Linked DNA regions of Parasedimentitalea psychrophila. The protein of the gene in region 1 interacts with the protein of each later gene in a pairwise test. Links are inferred from orthologs where the notes say so. Each region holds a gene or a part of one and is shown on either strand. Other genes may lie near its edges. The genes, in order: tsaE and rlmB.

Region 1 (3,046 bases):
CCGATGGCCAGCGGCAAGGCCGAGCGGATCTCTATCCCGCTGCCCGATACCAATAAAAAACTGTGGTACAATATCTCAACCACCGAGACCGAGGCGGGTTGGCTCTGTCATGCGGTGGACATCAACGCGGTGGTCGACGCCGAAGTTGCCCAGCGGAATTTTGTGCAAACACTGGCAAAAACCTTTGCCCAGCTGTCTATCGGCCTGGCAATCTTTGACCGCAATCGCCAGCTGGTGCTGTTTAACCCGGTGTTGATCGACCTAACCGCCCTGCCCGCAAATTTCCTCAGCTCACGGCCAAATCTGCTCAGCTTTTTCGACCGTCTTCGCGATCAGCGGATGATGCCAGAGCCGAAGAATTACACCAGCTGGCGCCACCAGATGGCGGACCTTCTCGAGGCTGCCGCAGAGGGCCGCTATCAGGAAACATGGTCGTTGCCATCGGGTTCAGTCTATTCGGTCAGCGGCCGGCCGCACCCTGATGGCGCCGTCGCCTTCCTGTTCGAAGACATTACCGCAGAAATCACCCTGACACGTCAGTTCCGCTCGGAACTGGAAATGGGCCAGTCCATCATGGATCAAATGGAGGAGGCCATTGCCGTGTTTGCAAATGACGGCACCATGACCTTCTCGAACAAGGCCTACCGCGATTTGTGGCGGATGGACCCCGAGGCCAGCTTTGCCAAGGTCTCCGTGGTTGACGCATGCCGTGTCTGGCAGGATATGTGCGCCGCAACCCCGACCTGGGGGGAGTTGCGTGATTTTGTAAACGGCCACGAGAACCGCGAGCAATGGTGGACCCATGTCCAGTTGCGCAGTGGCAAGCCGCTGATTTGCAAAGTTTCTTCTGTGCAAAATGGAGCGACAATGGTGACCTTCCGTGCGCCAGGCCCCTCTGTTGCGCCGAAAGAACAAGAGCGTTTTCGGATCACCCAGCAAGACGGCTAAAACTGCAAACCAGCTTGCAGCGCCTAGCCTGCGGGGCCATTGTGCAGCATGACACTTTGCCACGCGACCCGCTCCCTTTCCTCTCCGCAGGAAACTGCCGATCTGGCCACTCGCATCGCCGCGGCTCTTCGCCCCGGCGATTGCCTTTTGTTAGAAGGCCCTATTGGTGCCGGCAAAACCCATTTTGCCCGACAGCTGATCCAGTCCTTGTTACCCATTTTCGAAGACGTACCATCGCCAACCTTCACTCTGGTGCAGACCTATGATGTGCCCACGGGCGAGTTGTGGCACGCGGACCTATACCGGCTGTCGTCATTGGATGAAGTCGAGGAACTGGGCCTGATCGAGGCCTTTGACACCGCGATCTGCCTGATCGAATGGCCCGACCGACTGGCCGAACTGACCCCGCCACACGCGTTGCACCTGCGGTTTGCGCTGGACATTGATCATGCGGATACCCGTCACCTGACCTTCACCTGGAGTGATGAGAAATGGCACCTCTTACTGGACCGGATAGCCAATGACTGACCGAAACGATCTGGCCGCCGCCTTTCTGGCAACAACCGCCTGGGCCAATGGCAGCCGGAGGGATCTGGCGGGTGATGCCTCGAATCGCCGATATGAGCGGGTGTCTGCCCCGGTCACAGGGCTGCCCGCAGTCCTTATGGATGCCCCCCCCGGCAAGGCTGAGGATGTCGCTGCCTTTGTGCATATTACCAATCACTTGCGTGACGTTGGTTTAAGCGCACCTGAAATACTGGCGGCAGACATCGATCATGGGTTTTTACTGATCGAAGATCTCGGTGACGACCTTTATGCCCGCATCCTGTTGCGCCAGCCCGCGCTTGAAACGCCTCTGTATCAGGCCGCCACTGATGTCTTGGTAAAGCTGCACTCCGCAGCCATGCCGGATCTGGATATCATGAGCCCGCGGGTGATGGCACAATTGGATGAAATTGCATTCACCCATTACCGCGACGGGATACTCGGCGCCCAAGACCCCGATTTGGCAGCCCTATTTGTCGATCAGTTCGAAGATATTCTGCACCACAGCGCCAAGGATGATCCCGTTCTGGTGCAACGGGATTATCATGCCGAGAACTTATTATGGCTACCGGATCGCGACGGCATTGCCCGGGTTGGGCTGCTGGACTACCAGGCAGCTCTGGCTGGTCATCGCGCCTATGACCTGATGTCACTGCTCCAGGATGCCCGCCGCGATGTTCCGATCCACATCGAGCAGCAGATGATTGACCGCTATATCGCCAAAACCGGCGTCGATGGCACAAAATTTCGCACCGCCTATACGGTGCTGGGCCTGCAACGAAACCTGCGCATTCTTGGTGTGTTTGCCCGTCTGTCGCAGGACTATGGCAAGCCGCAATATGTGGATTTGATCCCCCGGGTTTGGGCCCAGATGATCCGCGGGTTGGATCACCCGGCACTGGCCCCTGTGGCCGGGATGATCCGCAACAATCTGCCACCGCCGACACCTGAAAACCTGGACAGGCTGAGACCGTGATGCAAACCCACCCCTCGTCCGTGATGCTGTTTGCGGCCGGCTTTGGCACCCGAATGAAGGCCCTGACCCGGGACTGTCCCAAACCGATGATCAAGGTAGCGGGCCGGCCGCTGATTGATTATGCGCTGGATCTGGCCCGCGAGATTGCACCGGATCACATCGTGGCCAATCTGTTTTACAAGCCCGAACAGCTAAAGGCACATCTGGCACCACTGGGGGTGCTGCTGAGCCATGAAACCCCGGACATTCTGGATACCGGTGGAGGTCTGCGTCATGCCTTGCCGCTATTGGGGGATGCGCCGGTTTTCACCATGAACACGGATGTGATCTGGTCCGGCCCCAACCCACTGAAACTGGCACGCGACGCCTGGGACCCGGATCAAATGGATGCGCTGCTGGTTTGCGTCCCGCTGGCCCGCGCGAGGGGGCGTATCGGGGCCGGCGATTTCACCGCTGACAGCCATGGCCGCATCAGCCGCGGTGGCGATCTGGTCTATGGTGGCGTGCAGATCGTGAAAACCACCGGATTGCTCAAAATCAACAAGACCGTCTTTTCTCTCAATGAACTTTGGAATC
Region 2 (3,257 bases), 1.4 Mb from region 1 along the record:
GCCCCCTGATCTTATCCTGCACCTTATAATTTCGACGAAATTATCCCGGTGGCAAAGCCGCCCATCCGCAGCTCACCATGCAGCCGCTGATACTCAATCTTAGGGCAGCGATTCTGCACCACTCCCACCCCGCGCGCTTCTGCTTTGGCCGCCGCCTCAGCATGCTGCACTCCAATCTGCATCCAGATGGTCTGCAGATCAGGGAATGCAGCAAGTGCCTCGTCAACGATCTCTGGCACGGCTTCGGAGCGGCGGAAGATATCCACCATATCCACCCGACCCTCAATCGCCGACAGGCTCTCCTGCACCACTTGACCAAATATCCGCTCACCAACATGGCGCGGATTGACCGGAATGACCCGGTACCCCTTTAGGGACAGATACCGCGCCACATAGTAGCTGGGGCGCACTGGGTTCATCGACATGCCAACCACCGCCACCGTCTTGGTGCGGCGCAGAATATCTCTCAAAAACGGATCGCTATATGTCGTCATGTCGGCACCCTACGCGCGCCACATCCCAAAAGGGAAGCCAATAAAAAATGCGCCCAGGGGAAAGCCCGGGCGCAAGGTCTGGAACGAGGGACAGTGAAATTAGATCCGCAGCGGTTCCGCGCTGCGGTCCTTAGACGATATGGAGCAAAAACGCCGGATATAAAGGTCTGATCGCAGCTTTGTGAGACCACTATTCATGCCCCAGCACATCCGGCCAATTGCTGCGCCCGCTGACGATCAGATCCGTCATGTCACGGCGCCAGATTTCCTGCACCGACGCACTGTAGAGCAGATACAATTGATTATCGACGATTTGCCAGGACTGCGGAGCGCCGGACATCAGATAGCCCTGCGATACGGCATAGGCACAATAACCGCCAAACATCGGCGCATAGGCTCGCGGGTTGCTTTCAAAATGCCGCCGATTGTCTGCCGACACAAACCGCCAGACCGCCCCTTTCCACATCACCGCATGGTCCGAGTGTCCCAGAACCGCGCGCCGCTCGACAAAAAACGCCACTGTGTCATAGCCAGAAATGGCCAGGCCCGATTCGGCATAGAACATCGGCTGATCCGCCAGTGCCGGGCGCACCGGTTGAAAAAACAGGGCAACAACAGCGATTATGGCAATGCGCAGCAGCAAGATAAACTCCATCCCAGGGTCAGACTGCTGCAATGTGCCGGATCAGCTCTGCCCTGCCTAGGGTGGATACGAGTTTGTGAACCACCTGTGACTGCTGCGCGATCAGATGTTACCGCGCAATCGACGCATAGAGCGCCAGCGCTGCAGCATTCGATACATTCAGCGAGCCAAAGCCGCCAGCCGCATCAATCTTGACCAGCTGGTCCACGGTTTCCTTGGTCTTCTGCCGCAGCCCCGGACCCTCGGCCCCCAGCACCAGCGCCACCGGCCGGTCCCGGCGTCCCTCCAGCGCCGCCTCGATGGTGACCTCGGCCTCGCCGTCCAGCCCCAACACCACAAACCCCATGTTCTGCAACTCGACGATGGCATCCGACAGATTTCGCACCCTGACATAGGGCTGACGCTCCAGCGCCCCACTGGCAGATTTGGCCAGGGCCCCGGTTTCCGGCGCCGAATGGTGACGGGTGCCAATCACCGCACTGGCCCCCAGCACTTCGGCGGTCCGCAATATGGCACCGACGTTATGCGGATCGGTCACCCGGTCCAGCAACAACACCCGAGGCACCTCGGCGCCGATGCAAGTGTCGGCCAGGCTGCCCCAATGCAGCGGCTTCACTTCCAGCACCGCGCCCTGATGCACCGAATTGGGGTCAATCGGCGCCTTGAAGCTGCGCGAATCCACCAATTCCGGTTCGATCCCCGACTCGGCGATGGCGTCAGCCAGTTTGACCTGCGCGTTGCGCGTCACGATCAGGCGCAATTTCTGGCGCACAGGATTGAGCAGCGCATCGCGCACCGCATGCAGGCCAAACAGCCAGACCGTTTCCGCATCCGAGGCTTTCTTGGCCTGCTCTTTTTCCACGACCCATTTTGGTTTCTTAGTCATCTTGCTCTCCGGCAAAAAAGGATTTTTGAGCCATCGAGAAAAACCTGCGATTTTCCTGTTGACGCTCCGTTGGTGCGCTTGTAGTCACGCCACACATCAGGTGCAACAGCCACCTGATAGTGGGCGACAGGCCGCAAGGTGTGGCAGGGGACTGTAACTCCCTCGCGGAGACGCACGCCTGGTTCGATTCCAGGGTCGCCCACCACTTCTACCTCTAGGACCGCAGTGACAGAGACGCTAATGCTGCGGTTATTGATGATTGGTGAGCCCTATTGGGCAGTCTCCGGCGTGAGAACTGCAGATCTGGAAACTCATAAATATTGCCCCCAGGGCACCGTACCTGTGGTCGCGAGGGTCAGGATCCAGGCGGGAGGGTTGAGCAGCCCCACTTGCGTGGTCCGAGTTGAAAGTTGGCCTTTGGTCCACCGGCACGATGGCCTCAGGCGCTTGTGGGCGGTCGCCCAGAGCACTGTGGAGCCCACTGCCCGGCAGGGTAACATCCGGTGATCGCACAACTGTGCGTTTGCAAGGACAAGCCGCTTTCGCATGACCGCCGTGACGGCGACTTTTTTCTCTTTCCCAGCGGCGGCGAGCTGATCGTATTTAGCTTTCAGGTCCGCATCAAACCGGATTGCGACCAGCGCGGGCATGAAGATGGCATGTCGCAGATTTGAGCACCCGCCCTGTATCCGCGCGTTTCCCTGCCACTTCCCAGAACTCTGTGACAATCATTGACCGGCGCCTGTTCTAATTGTCGATGATATGGCCCGGTAGCTTCACAAATGATCAGCGCTGTTGGTTGCGGTTCAATCCATCTAAACAGCTCCGCAAATCCGTCTATTCCATTGAGAACTTGCATGTGTTGTCCATCAGCCAAGCGATGAACATCAAGTGTATCTTTGGAAACCTCTCTCGGTGCAGGCCCCCTCTCATCGTTTGCCACGCAAACGACTGCCGGGCAGCAGGTCGGCGCGAGGGCTCAGGGGCTCCGCCCGTTCAGGCCTGAACGCGGTCCACTGGAGCCTTTCCAAGACGGTCATCACTCCCGTTGCGGCCTCCCTCAAGATCAATTTGCCAGGGTCAGGTCAGAATCCGCACGCCGCAGCCGCTCGTTCTCTTTCTGAAGCCGCTATAGCTCCTTGAGCTGTTCCGTTCCCATTCCGCATTCGCCGTTGGGCTCGAACCAATGGCACCTTCGACGGCTCATTTCTTCTTCCAGCGGTAATAGGTTTGT

The links.
Region 2: the proteins of tsaE (region 1) and rlmB interact in binary tests that used the Escherichia coli proteins (3 or more experiments, as listed by UniProt). The link is inferred for Parasedimentitalea psychrophila from one-to-one orthologs.

What each region holds. Positions count from the first base shown.
Region 1 is NZ_CP127247.1:1,606,475-1,609,520, forward strand. Bases 14-2,736 are described here. They hold tsaE (tRNA (adenosine(37)-N6)-threonylcarbamoyltransferase complex ATPase subunit type 1 TsaE), read left to right. Parts: upstream 14-996; coding sequence 997-1,476; downstream 1,477-2,736. Other genes in these bases: QPJ95_RS07750 (PAS-domain containing protein), read left to right, coding at 14-948; QPJ95_RS07760 (aminoglycoside phosphotransferase family protein), read left to right, coding at 1,469-2,470; QPJ95_RS07765 (nucleotidyltransferase family protein), read left to right, coding at 2,470-2,736. Outside these bases: more of QPJ95_RS07750, read left to right, coding at 1-13; more of QPJ95_RS07765, read left to right, coding at 2,737-3,046. UniProt on the Escherichia coli protein: Required for the formation of a threonylcarbamoyl group on adenosine at position 37 (t(6)A37) in tRNAs that read codons beginning with adenine.
Region 2 is NZ_CP127247.1:194,630-197,886, forward strand. What follows is about bases 136-3,069. They hold rlmB (23S rRNA (guanosine(2251)-2'-O)-methyltransferase RlmB), read right to left. Parts: upstream 2,024-3,069; coding sequence 1,247-2,023; downstream 136-1,246. Other genes in these bases: QPJ95_RS00940 (CoA-binding protein), read right to left, coding at 136-494; QPJ95_RS00945 (YHS domain-containing (seleno)protein), read right to left, coding at 685-1,149; QPJ95_RS00960 (transposase), read right to left, coding at 2,335-2,751. In the rest of the region: more of QPJ95_RS00940, read right to left, coding at 24-135. UniProt on the Escherichia coli protein: Specifically methylates the ribose of guanosine 2251 in 23S rRNA.